One region of the Streptomyces sp. NPDC046712 genome, then DNA from elsewhere that is predicted to be linked to it. Evidence: riboswitches for the same ligand, from Rfam matches in the RefSeq annotation. Region 1 holds a riboswitch; the other holds the start of a gene.
The links. Region 1 has a riboswitch for cyclic di-AMP ahead of ABZ939_RS14275 (transglycosylase family protein). Riboswitches for the same ligand answer to the same signal wherever they lie in the genome.
Positions count from the first base shown of each region.

Region 2: another riboswitch for cyclic di-AMP. It lies ahead of ABZ939_RS33775 (LysM peptidoglycan-binding domain-containing protein); the one in region 1 lies ahead of ABZ939_RS14275 (transglycosylase family protein).

Region 1 covers NZ_JBEYYW010000009.1:59,427-65,939, forward strand. The annotation lists gene ABZ939_RS14255 (Ppx/GppA phosphatase family protein) at 238-1,152, opposite strand; gene ABZ939_RS14260 (DUF501 domain-containing protein) at 1,149-1,688, opposite strand; gene ABZ939_RS14265 (septum formation initiator family protein) at 1,816-2,289, opposite strand; gene eno (phosphopyruvate hydratase) at 2,387-3,673, opposite strand; gene ABZ939_RS14275 (transglycosylase family protein) at 4,008-4,697, opposite strand; cyclic di-AMP (ydaO/yuaA leader) riboswitch at 4,701-4,875, opposite strand; gene ABZ939_RS14280 (transglycosylase family protein) at 5,135-6,058, opposite strand; gene ABZ939_RS14285 (cytochrome P450) at 6,238-6,513, opposite strand, start outside.
Region 2 covers NZ_JBEYYW010000038.1:42,180-48,692, forward strand. The annotation lists gene ABZ939_RS33760 (phosphoribosyltransferase family protein) at 1-891, shown strand, start outside; gene ABZ939_RS33765 (hypothetical protein) at 946-2,124, shown strand; gene ABZ939_RS33770 (hypothetical protein) at 2,333-3,478, opposite strand; gene ABZ939_RS33775 (LysM peptidoglycan-binding domain-containing protein) at 3,649-4,530, opposite strand; cyclic di-AMP (ydaO/yuaA leader) riboswitch at 4,535-4,720, opposite strand; gene ABZ939_RS33780 (phosphocholine-specific phospholipase C) at 4,997-6,513, opposite strand, start outside.

The DNA.
Region 1 (6,513 bases):
GAACGTTGTTCACCCCTACTGAACTGGCCCGGAGAGCTGTCGTTAACGCTGAACCACAGGGTGCGTTCACGCGATGGAAACATCGAGCGAACACGGCTCCACGCCTACGAAAGAGCCCCGACAGGGGCGTTGGAGGCCCTAAAGGCCCCCCACAGCCCCCATCAGGGCCCTTTTCCTTGTGAAGAACTTCACGAACTTTCCCGACGGACTGTTTCCGGACGTGTCGTCGGGTGCCCGTTATGCCACGGACAGTGCGATTCCGTCGAGGATGTCGTGCTCGCTGACGACGACCTCCCGGGCCCCGGTCCGCTCCATGATCTCGAGCAGGACCAGCGCCCCCGCGGTGATCACGTCGACCCGCCCCGGGTGCATGACGGGGATGGCGGCGCGCTCGTCGTGGGTGGAGACCAGAAGCCGGCCGACGACCTCGGCGACCTGGTCGAAGGAGATCCGGGAGCGGTGGATCCGCTCGGAGTCGTACTCCTCCAGACCCAGCGCGATCGCGGCGACCGTCGTGACGGAGCCGGCGAGGCCGACGAGGGTGTCGGCCTCGGCGATCGGCACGTGCCGCTCGGCCAGGTCCAGCGCCGCCCGGATGTCGGTGACGATCGCCTCGACCTCGGCGGCGGCCGGCGGGTCGGTGCGGACGTGCCGCTCGGTGAGCCGTACGCAGCCGATGTCGACGGACCGGGCGGCCTCGACGTGCTTGTTGCCGACGACGAACTCGGTCGAGCCGCCGCCGATGTCCACGACGAGGTACTTCTCGGTTCCGTGCAGCTCCATGGTGGCGCCGGTGAAGGAGAACTCGGCCTCCTGGTCGCCGGAGATCACCTCGGGCTCGACGCCCAGGATGTCCAGCACACCGGCCACGAACTCGTCGCGGTTCTCGGCGTCGCGGGAGGCGGAGGTGGCCACGAAGCGCAGCTTCTCGGCGCCCAGCTCCTTGATGACGGCCGCGTACTCGCGGCAGGCCGCGAAGGTCCGCTCCAGCGCCTCGGGCGCGAGCCGGCCGGTCTTGTCGACGCCCTGCCCGAGCCGGACGATCGTCATCCGCCGGTCCAGCTCGATCAGCTCGCCCGTTTCCGGGTGGACGTCGGCGACGAGGAGGCGGATGGAGTTCGTCCCGCAGTCGATGCCCGCGACCCGGGTCATTCGGCGGACTCCTTCTCTTCCGTGCCCGGCGTGACGCACGGGCCCTTGGCCCACCACTCGGGCAGCATCGCGAGGGCCTCGTCGCCCAGCGGGTTCACGCCGGGTCCCGCGGCCAGCGAGTGACCGACGAGAACGTGCAGGCACTTGACCCGGTCCGGCATTCCGCCGGCGCTCGGGAAGCCCTCCAGGACCTCGATGGCGTCACGGCGGGCGATGTAGTCCTCGTGCGCGGCCCGGTAGGCGGCGGCCAGCTCCGGGTCGGTGCCGAGCCGGGCCTGCATCTCCTTCATGACCCCGTTGGCCTCGAGCGTGCCGATCGCGGAGGCCGCGCGGGGACAGGTCAGGTAGTACGTGGTGGGGAACGGGGTGCCGTCCGGGAGCCGCGGCGCGGTCTCGACGACGTCCGGGTTGCCGCAGGGGCAACGGTGCGCGATGGCACGCAGGCCCCGGGGCGGGCGGCCGAGCTGTGCCTCGAAGGCGGCGACGTCCGCGTCGGTGGGCTCGGTGCGTGCGGTCTGCGGAGGGGGCGTTTCCATGCCTGCGTCTGTCTTCTCGTCGGGGGCGGTCTGCTTCCGGGCGGGCCGCTCCGGTCGCGTGCGACGGACCGGCCCGCGATGGGCCCGGGGGCCCGGTGGGCCGGAACCATCATCTCTCGTCAAGCAGCTAGCGGCGTGCGTCGGCGTTGTCGACGCCGTCCCAGAGGTCGGAGTACCAGGGGCGGTCGGCCGCGCCCTGTTCGTCGCGGCGGGCGCGCTCGGCCTCGGGGTCGTTCACGGTGAAGGCGGTCTCGCCGGGCACCACGTAGTGCAGGTGCTCGCGGGCGAGGCGGCGGACGTAGGCCGGGTCCTGGAGGCGGGCCTTCTCGTCCCGCAGCTCCTCGACCCGGGCGGCGGCCTCGGCGGCCTGGCGCTCCTGTTCGGCGATCTCGCCGCGCTGGGAGACGTACTGCCGCATGGGGTAGGCGAGCGCCACCACCAGCGAGCAGACCACCAGGGCGAGGAAGGCCGCGCGGCCGGTGAGCCGCGAGCGGCGGGCCTGACGGCGGGTCTGGGAGCGGTAGACACGGGCGGCGGTCTGCTCACCGATCAGCCTGATCCGGGTCGCGGTCGAGAACCGGTCCCGGTCCTTCGCGGCCATGTGTTCCGCCTCCCCTGCATACGTGCGTCCCCGCACACGGTACGGGACCGAGTGCGGGGACGTATGTACGACGGGGCTGTCGGCCCCTGAGCCGGTGTCAGCCCTTGAAGCGCGGGAAGGCGCTGCGGCCGGCGTAGACCGCGGCGTCGTCGAGGATCTCCTCGATGCGCAGCAGCTGGTTGTACTTGGCGACGCGCTCGGAGCGGGCCGGGGCGCCGGTCTTGATCTGGCCGCAGTTGGTGGCGACGGCGAGGTCGGCGATGGTGACGTCCTCGGTCTCGCCGGAGCGGTGGGACATCATGCACTTGAAACCGTTGCGCTGGGCCAGCTCGACGGCGTCCAGGGTCTCGGTCAGCGAACCGATCTGGTTGACCTTGACGAGCAGGGCGTTGGCGGTGCCCTCATCGATGCCGCGGGCCAGGCGCTCCGGGTTGGTGACGAACAGGTCGTCGCCGACGAGCTGCACCTTGGCGCCGAGCTTGTCGGTGATGGCCTTCCAGCCGGCCCAGTCGTCCTCGAACAGCGGGTCCTCGATGGAGACCAGCGGGTACGCGTCGACGAGCTCGGCGTAGTAGTCCGTCATCTCGGCGGCCGAGCGGGACTTGCCCTCGAACTCGTACGAGCCGTCCTTGTAGAACTCGGACGCGGCGACGTCGAGCGCCAGCGCGATGTCCTTGCCCGGGACGTAGCCGGCCTGCTTGATGGCCTCGAGGATGAGGTCGAGCGCCTCGCGGTTGGAGCCGAGGTTCGGGGCGAAGCCGCCCTCGTCGCCGAGACCGGTGGACAGGCCCTTGGTCTTCAGGACGGACTTGAGGGTGTGGTAGACCTCGGTGCCCCAGCGCAGGGCCTCGGAGAAGGACTCCGCGCCGATCGGCGCGATCATGAACTCCTGGATGTCCACGTTGGAGTCGGCGTGCGAGCCGCCGTTCAGGATGTTCATCATCGGAACGGGCAGCAGGTGCGCGTTCGGGCCGCCCAGGTAGCGGAAGAGCGGAAGGTCGGAGGCCTCGGACGCGGCGTGCGCGACGGCGAGGGAGACGCCGAGGATGGCGTTGGCGCCGAGCGAGGCCTTGTTGTCGGTGGCGTCCAGGTCGAACATGGCCTGGTCGATCAGGCGCTGCTCGGTGGCGTCGTAGCCGACGAGCTCCGGGCCGATCTGCTCGATCACGGCGAGGACGGCCTTCTCGACGCCCTTGCCCTGGTAGCGGTTCTTGTCTCCGTCACGGAGCTCAATGGCCTCGAACGCACCGGTGGAGGCACCGGACGGAACGGCAGCACGGCCGGTGCTGCCGTCGTCGAGGCCGACCTCGACCTCGACCGTGGGGTTGCCTCGGGAGTCCAGGATTTCCCGGGCTACGACGACGTCGATGGACGGCACGAGCATCTCCTTCTGGGATGTGACGCTAGATGTGACGCAAGCTGTGCAGGGTCGCTTTGGCCTTGCGACAAGAGCCTAACCGGCTCCGGGGCTCCAGCCAGCCGGGCGCCCGCCCCCTGGGACGAAAAAGGACCCAAGGGCATGCATCAGGGGACGAATGACCCCGAAGCTACCCTCCGGTAACGCGAGAAACCCCGCCCCACTGCACCCGGCCCCGGCCCGGTAACGCGGAAACCCCGGCCCGTCGCGCACGGGGGAAGGGGCGCGACGGGCCGGGGTGGTCACCGCGGGAGGGTCGTAGGGGCCGCGTGAGCCGCCGGACTCACGCGAACCGCCGGGCTCACTTCAGGTGAAGCTGCTGGCCCGGGTAGATCAGGTCGGCGTCCTCGACGACGTCCTTGTTGAGCTGGAAGAGCTTCTCCCAGCCACCCTTGACGTCGTGGGCGGCGGCGATCTTGCTCAGGGTGTCGCCGGCGACGACCTTGTACTCGCCGTCGCCCTTCTTGACCTTCTTGCCGGTCGGGGTGGTGACGGTCTTCTTCGACTCGGCCTTCCTGGGCGTCACCTTCGGAGCCGGGCGCTGCTCGCTGCGGGTGGTCGGCTGCTCGGCCGTCCGCTCCGGGGCGGGGGCGCTCTCGGCGGTGCCGCCGGTGTACGCGGCGCCGGAGAGGCCCACGCCACAGCTCGGCCACGCGCCCTTGCCCTGGCCGGCCAGGACCTTCTCGGCGATCTCGATCTGCTGCGACTTCGAGGCCTGGTCGGCGGTGGCGGCGTACGCGGTGCCACCGTAGGCGGCCCAGGTGGAGGCGGAGAACTGCAGGCCGCCGTAGTAGCCGTTGCCGGTGTTGATGGACCAGTTGCCGCCGGACTCGCACTGGGCGACGGCGTCCCACTCGGAGGCGGTGGCGGCCGAGGCGGACCCGGCGGTCATCAGCGGGGCGGCGACGGCGACACCGGCGACACCGGCGAGGGCGACGGCGCGGGCGGCCTTGGAGGGACGACGGTGTTTGCCCTTGGCGGAAAACAGCATGGGACTTCTCCTCACCGACGCCTACGAGGTGAGCTGTCGGGTTCGGGCCATGTGAGTTGCCCGGCCGCGCGACCTAGCGCGCGGCTTCACCCCAAGCCGCTCCGTGGCCGTCTGTCTCAACGGCCGGGGGCGGCACTTACCTTGGGTCCCCCGCTCCTGCCTTCGGCGCATGACGCGACGACTGTTCCCATCGGCCGACGGCAGGATTCGGCGTACCGGTCGACGGGGCCCGCGGTGGCGAGCGGTGACGACCGTAGACACAGACCTCTCCGAAGTTCAAAGACGTCCATTGAGGAAAAATCGCCCGTACTTGCTTCGGGACGAAGGGTGTTTACGCAGGTGAGAGGTGACGGAAGCAAAGTTTGCGGACGCGACACGCCAGTTGAGACAAAGAGACCCATGTCTCACTTGCTCAGAACCGGACATACAGTCCCGAACTAACCCGTCGCTCCAGGCAGATCGATCGTCAGGTCGAGGCTCTGGCCAGGGAGGATGAGGTCCGGATCGGCGCCCACCGTGGAGCGGTTGGCGTCGTAGAGGGCGCCCCAGCCACCCGGGAGTTCGTTCTCCCGAGCAATCTCGGTGAGGTTGTCACCCGGCTGCACGGTGTATTCGCCGGACTTGCCCTTGATGTCCGTAACGTCCTTGGTGTTCTCGACGCCCTTGCCGCCCTCGGAGCCCGTTCCGTCCGCAACGTCCGGATTGATGACATCCGTACCGGGCGTCGCGCCGCTTGTCGGCGCGTCAGTCGGCGCGGCATGGCGACCCGTTTCGCCATCCTTGTCCGGATTGACTGTCTCCTCCGGGGCCGCGTCACCGCGATGCTTGCCGGTGCCCGGGGTCGCGGGCGCGGAGGGCGTGGTGGACGTGGCGGGCGTCTCCGTGGTGGCGTCAGGGGCCGGAGTCACGGGCGCGGTGGTCTCGGGGCCGGCCGTCTCGGGGGTGGTGGCCGCCGAGGTGGGCGGAAGGCCCGCCGTGCGGTTCGACTCCGCGACGGGACCCGTGGGCTCCGCCGGCGTGACGGCCGGGCCCGGGTCGACGCCGGGTGCGGCGCCGTCGTTCGTCAGTCCGGCGATCGGGGCGCAGGTGGCCCACTGGGTGGATCCCCCGGCGAGCGCCGTCTCGGCCACCGCGATCTGCTGGGCGCGGCTGGCGAGGTCCGCGCTGGTCGCGTACACCAGGCCGCCGTACGCCTCCCAGGTCTCCTGGGTGAACTGGAGCCCGCCGTAGAGCCCGTTGCCGAAGTGGGCGCTCCACAGACCGCCCGACTCGCACTCGGCGACCCGGTCCCAGGTGGCGGCGTCGGCCGCGGAGGCGGAGCCGGCCGCGAGCAGCGGCAGCGCGAGGGCCGATCCCGTCACGCCTGCGGCGACAACGATGGCGGGGGCCTGGCGGGGTCTGCGGTGTCGTCCGTTCCCGGAGCGCATGCGGGGTGCCTTTCGCGTGACTGCTGAGGTGACGGTGAACGTAGCGGCATTCGAACGTCAGTCACAAGTCGATGCAGCGGAGATCACGTAAAAGTCACAGTCTTGACGGACCGTCAGCGCGCAAGTGGTGCGAACTCGACAGGAAGCGTGCGCAATCCACGCATGATGAGCCCGCCGCGCCAGCGCAGATCGGCAGGATCGGCGGCAAGTCGGAGGTCCGGCAGGCGAGTCAGCAGCGTCGCGAGCGCGATCTGTCCCTCGAGTCGGGCGAGCGGGGCGCCGATGCAGTAGTGGATGCCGTGCCCGTACCCCAGGTGCTGGTTGTCACGCCGCGACAGATCGAGGGTGTCCGGCTCGTCGAAGCGTGCCGGGTCACGGTCGGCGGCGGC
Region 2 (6,513 bases), on a different contig from region 1:
GGCGCCACGGCACTGGCCGCCTGCCGGGTCGTCCGCGCGCGCGGGGCCGCGCGGATCGTGCTCGCCGTGCCGGTCGCGCCGAACGGCTGGCCGGCACGGATCGGCGGCGAGGCGGACGAGACGGTCAGCGTGCACGAGCCGGAGTTCTTCTACGCGATCGGCCAGTTCTACCGGGACTTCACGCAGACCGCCGACGAGGAGGTCATGGCCTGCCTGGAGCGCAACCACGCCGCGCACGGATCGAGCGCCCAGGACGCGGAGGTACGCATCCCGGTCGGGGACGTACGAGTGGCCGGGCATCTGGTCGTGCCCGAGGGCGCCGTCGGCATCGTGCTGTTCGCCCACGGCAGCGGCAGCAGTCGGCACAGCCCGCGCAACCGCGCCGTCGCGGAGGCCCTGAACCGAAACGGCCTCGGCACGCTCCTCTTCGATCTGCTCACCGAGGGGGAGGCGGCCGACCGGGCCAACGTGTTCGACACGGAACTCCTGGCCGACCGCCTGGCCCGGGCCACGGCATGGCTCGGCGAACAGCCCGGCCTCGGCAGGCTGCGCACCGGATACTTCGGGGCCAGCACCGGCGCGGCGGCCGCGCTCTGGGCCGCCGCCGACCCCACCGCCACCGTGGCCGCGGTGGTCTCCCGGGGCGGCCGTCCGGACCTGGCCGGCCCACGCCTCGCCGCCGTACGCGCCCCCACTCTCCTGATCGTCGGAGGCCACGACCCTCTCGTCCTCGACCTGAACGAGCAGGCCCAGCGTCAACTGCGCTGCGAGAGCGAGCTCGTCGTCGTCCCCGGCGCCACTCACCTTTTTGAGGAACCGGGCACCCTGGAACGGGTCGGCGACCTCGCGGCCGGCTGGTTCGCCGACCACTTCGGTGGCCACGTCCCGTAACCTCCAGCAGACCAGGGGATGCACGGGGTGCACGATCAAGGGCGGGGAACGTACATGACATACCGGCGCGCGGCGATACCGGCACTGGCCGGAGGGCTGCTGCTCACGGCGCTTCTCTGGTGGGCGGGGGCGAGCACGAGCGCACTGCATCTGCCGGGCTCCACCGGGGTGTTCGGCGGCCGGGCCGCCGCCGAGCTCGAAGGCTGGCTCATGCCCTGGGCGTACGACCCCCCGGCCGCGCTCCGGCTCGGCGCCGAGATGTCCGGCGGTATCGAGGACACGGCCGGCACCGACGGCAACCGCTACCTCTCGCTGTACACCACCGCCATGCAGATTCGCTTCTGCGCGGTCTTCGCCTTCTTCCTGCCCGGGGCGCTGCTCCTGGTCCGCAGGCTGCCGCCGGTGCACGGCCGACTGCCCGCGACGCTGCTCGCGGTGTGGGCCTGGGGCCTGGTGGCCGGCACGCTGGCGGTGACCGTCTCCGCGCCGTGGCTGATCGCCGCGCAGGGTCATGGCAGTTACCGCATCCTGCCCCAGCTGGCGGGCATGATCTCCGCCGGGCGGCAGGTTCTGGTGGCGACCGCGCTGGTCGCGGCGGCCGTGACCGTGCTCGCCGCGCGGATCACCGCCAAGGGCGCGGGTCCGCTGCCGCAGGAGGTCGTCCCGGCGCGTGCCGCCCGCCTGGCCGCCACGGCCGGGACCGCGGCGATCGCGCTGTCCCTGGTGGTCCTCTCGTACCATCCGGTCGCCGCCGCCCTGCAGACCGTCTCCCCGGACGGCGGACTGTTCGCCGAACCGGGCGACCTCCTGCGCCAGTGGCTGCTGCTCGGTGCCTGGGCGAGCCCGGCGGGCGTGCCGCTCGGCGACTGGCTGCTGTACCGGGCCGCCGACGTGCTGCTGCTCGCCGTGGTGTGGTTCGCACTGCGGCGGCTGCCCGGACTGCTCACCCGGGCCACCGTCCCGGCCATGGCGGCGGGCGCGGTCTGCGCGACCGTCCTCGGGCTGCTCGCGAGCCAGGTCCTGCGGCTGGCGACGGACGGGGCCGGCCTGCGCTGGGGGCTGCTGCACATGTCCGCGGTCCTGGGCGGCGGCGTCCCGGCCGCCCTGACCTGGGGCCTGGTGGCGGGTCTCGCGGCCACCGTGACCCTGCGGGTGGCCGTGCGCCGCGCCGAGAGCGCCCACACCACGGCCACCGCCCAGAGCTCCACCCGGCCCCAGGACCTGGTGCCCTAGGGGGTGCCTTCCGGATCTTGCCAGGCTCGCGACGCCTGGCACGCACCGGACGCCGCTCGCCGATCCGGCATGATCCGGAAGACAGCCCCAGGGCCTGTCCGGCGGATCATGGCCGGGTCCGCGACGCCTGGCACGGCACCTCGCCGCATCCCCCAGGCCCTGGGGGCCTGGGGCCGCGGCATGTCCGACCCTGATCCGCCGGACAGGCCTAGGGCACGTACGCCTGACGGCTCGCGCAGTGCCAGATCACCGGGTGGGCGACCCACGAGGCGTCGACGGCGACCCCGCCGACCCGGTCGTCGTCGGACACGGCGCGGGCCGACGCGTCGCGGTCCGCGGCGAGGGAGGGCAGGGCGAGGACCGGTCCGTGGCCGGGCCACAGCTGCGCCTGGTACGGCACCGCCGTGGTGTCCTCCCCGTGGGTCATGGCCGTGCCGACCGAGACACCGGTCGTCGGGCTGACCGCCCCGAAGTCGCCTTCTGTCTGCCCGGCCAGGACGCCGGGGGAGGAGCCGTGATCCTGGTACGGGGGCGTCCAGGTCTGCGGCTCGCGCTCCGGGTCGTACCGGTCGCTGACCGAGACGTACCCGACCACCCGCCCCGCGTCGTCGATGCCCTCGGCCATGTTGTGCACCAGATACTCCGCGCGGGCGACCGGCAGCGCGCGGGCCGGGCCGCCGTCCCCCGGCCACAGGACCGGGAAGGAGCTCCAGGTCCAGCCGTCGGGGCCGTCGTACGACTGCTCGGCCGCGCCGATCACGTCGCCGCGCGCGTTGATGCCGGTGACGCGTGTGACGACGGTGCCCGGACCGGCGTCCGGCGGCAGCGGCAGGGTCCGCACGACCTCTCCGCCGCGCCATGCCTTCGCCGTCCCGTCGGCGTCGACGGCCGCGACGATCCCGGTGTCGCTGACGTCGACGTCGGCCGCGCCCGGGGCCACGCCCTCGGTGAGCAGCCGCACCGACGGCGCCCCGGGGCGGTAGGTGAACAGTGCCGTCGCGCGGTCCGACCGCCGGCTCACCCAACCGGCCATGAGTCCCTGCCGGTTGACGGCCCGGACCGTGCCTTCGTCGTAGCCCTCGGGCATCGGTACCCGGCGCAGTCGCTCACCCGTCCAGTACACGGGCAGACCCCCACTCGCCCCCACGGCCAGGCCGCGCGGGCCGAGGTCGTGCACACCCTCGGTGGAGATGCCGCCGCCGGCGGCGGGCGGCAGCGAAGGCAGGACCTGCGGGCCGCTCGCGCATCCCGCGGCGGTCTCGGCCCCGCCGGTGTCCGCCGCCGCGGGACCGGCCGCCGTGAGCAGACCGGCCAGCGCGATGGCGGCAGCCGGCACGGCAAGAGCTCTCTTCATCTGTGGTTCCCCCCTGGGACGGGACCCGCGGTCCCCGGCCGCGGATCATCAGGCGGCCATACTGCCCCGGCATGTCCATGTCGCGGGACGGAATACCCCATACCGCTTGGAGGGACGACGAAGCCCCGGCCCCACGAGGGGGCCGGGGCCTTTCAGTCACGCCGCGGGGGTCAGTAGGGCCCGTTGACGTTGTCGATGGAGCCGTAGCGGTCCGCGGCGTAGTTGCAGGCCGCGGTGATGTTGGCGACGGGGTCGAAGAGGTCCATCGACGTGCCGGGCACGTGGTAGGCGAGGAAGGTCGGCTCGATGACCTGGAGGAGACCCTTGGACGGGGTGCCCTTCACGGCGTTGGAGTCCCAGAGGTTGATGGCCTGCGGGTTGCCCGAGGACTCACGCATGATGTTGCGGTGGATGCCCTCGTACGTGCCGGGGATGCCGTACTTCGCCATGACGTCCAGCGATTCGCGGATCCAGCCGTCGAGGTCGTTGCTGTAGCTCTTGGCAGCCGCGGCCGCGGCCGCGGGGGCAGCGGCGGCGGTGGCGGCCTTCTTCGGGGCCGCCTTCGTGGGAGCCGCCTTGCCGGGGGTGGCGCTGCGCTGCTGCGAGCGGTCGGCCCGGTCGGAGTCCGTACGGGGCGTGGACTTCGGCTTCTTCGGAGCGGCGGCGGATTTCCCGCGGAGCGTCAGTTCGAGTCCAGGATGGATAAGTGACGGGTTGTCACCCACGACGCTGCGATTCGCTCGGTACAGGGCCTTCCAGCCACCCTGCACATCCTGCTCCTGCGCGATCAACGAAAGGGAGTCGCCGCGGACGACCTTATAGATCTTCGCGGGAGAATTCTGCGCGGTGGGAATTGATTCCGCGATCTTGGCCGGGGCGCTGAAGACGGTCTTCTCGGCGGGGGCGATCTCCGGGGCCGACTGGGGCGCCGCGTGGGCGGTGGCCGTGGCGACCAGGGGCAGGGCCAGTGCGGCACCACCCGTGCTCGCGAGGGCGATACCGCGGGTCAGGGGACGTCGCCTGGGGCGCCGGTGCTTACCGTGAGCGGGCATGTTGCATTCCTCTCCGGCGCCTGCGGGGTGAGCTGTCGGGTTCGGGCTGGAGATGCCCGGCCGCACATGTGCGACTTCACCCCGAGCCGTTCCGGAGAATCCGGGCCGGCGAATAGTGGGTCCCCCGCTCCTGCCTTCGGGTGAATGGTCGGTCTTTTCGGACGGTGGCAGGATTCGGCGGTCCGTCCGGGTCGAGGTGACCGTAGGCGAGAAATGTCGACAGAAACAAGACGCCGGGTACGCGGGTAATTCGAGGAGGCGTTCTCCATCGCTCCCGACGGGCCGAACTTCCTTGCCGGGCAAGGGGACGGAAGGTGTCGAAAGGCCCCCGTCACCCCCTGGCGTGATTCATCTCACCCGAGGTGTCAAATCGGTCATTCCAGTAAATTCAGCTGAGTTGAGAAAAGGGATACAAGGGTGAGGTAAAACCCCTTGTATCCCTTTTGGTAGGACCTGGTGGTGTACGTCAGCCTGTGACGCTTGCCGCGCCCGTCTCGATGTGACCTGTGTAACGGCGCGACCAGGTGCCGTCGATGTCGGCCAGGATCGTGAAGTCGTACCAGCCGTTGTGGTAGGCCACGGCGTTGAAGAAGTCCTCGCGCGAGGAGTTCGCCGCGACCGTGTACGTCCACGGCCCGTCGGTGCGGTAGGCGTTCGAACGGATGGTGAAGGTCACCGGAGCGGCGGAGTTGTTGGTCATCGTGAAGTAGATCGCCGTCTTCCCGGTGCCCGGCTCGGTCGCGAAGCGGGCCGCGACCTCGATGGCCTTGCCCGCCTTCGACGCGTCGCCGATGAAACGGCGCAGGAAGCGGTTCGGGCCCATCATCGAGATGTCGTACTTGCCCGAGCCCGAGCCCGTCCCGATGTTGAAGTAGTCCGTCGACGTCGCGCCCGCGTCGACGGTGTACTGCCAGGCGGCCGTGTCCCGGTACTGGTGCGGATGGATCGTGAAGTGCGCGGCGCGCTTCGCCTGCGCGCCCTGGTTCGTCATGGAGAACCAGGCCAGGATCTTCCCCGCCGCGCCGAACTCGAACCGGTCGAGGTTGCCGTTGACCTGGTACGGCACGGCGCGCGCCGGTCGGGTGCCGGCCTCCTGCGCGGGCAGGGCGTTGTCCTGCGGCACGGGGTTGGGCAGCGGGCCGCAGGTGGACTGCCCGATCACCTTGGCGGTGGAGGGCAGGCCCGAGGGCACGCCGTGGACGGGGTGCGCGAAGTCGAAGACCCCGGTCAGGTCGCCCGTCACCTTGCGCCGCCAGGCGCTGATGTTGGGGCAGGTGGCGGGGGTGCCGAGGGCGGTCGTCCAGGTCTCCATGAAACGCAGGACGGAGGTGTGGTCGAAGACCTCGGAGCTCACCCAGCCGCCTCGCGTCCACGGGGACATGACGAGCATCGGGACGCGGAAGCCGAGACCGATCGGGACGCCGTCGAGGTACTCGCCCGGGGTGCCGGGCGGGGCGACCGGCGGCGGGACGTGGTCGAAGAAGCCGTCGTTCTCGTCGTAGTTGAGGAAGAGGACCGTCCCGTCGAAGACCTCGGGGTTCGCGGCGAGCGCACGGTAGACGAGGTCCACGAAGTGCGCGCCGTCACCGGGCGGGGCGTACGGGTGCTCGGAGAAGGCCTCGTTGGCCACGACCCAGGAGACCTGGGGGAGCGTGCCGGCGAGGACGTCGGCGCGGATCGCGGCGGCGATGTCGTCCGGGGTCGAGCCCGTGACCTTGGGGACCGATCCCATGCCGCGGTCGTACAGCGGGTCGCCGGGCCGGGCGTCGGTGAACCTCTTGAAGTACGCGAGGCCGTTGTCGCCGTAGTTGTCCTGCGCGTTCTGGTAGACCTTCCAGCTCACACCGGCGCGCTGGAGTGCCTCGGCGTACGTCTCCCAGGTGAGCCCGGACTCGTCGCCGCCGTCCTTGCTGGACGCGTCGATCTTGCCGCTCCACAGGAAGGTGCGGTTGGGGCCCGTGGCGCTGAGCGCGGAGCAGAAGT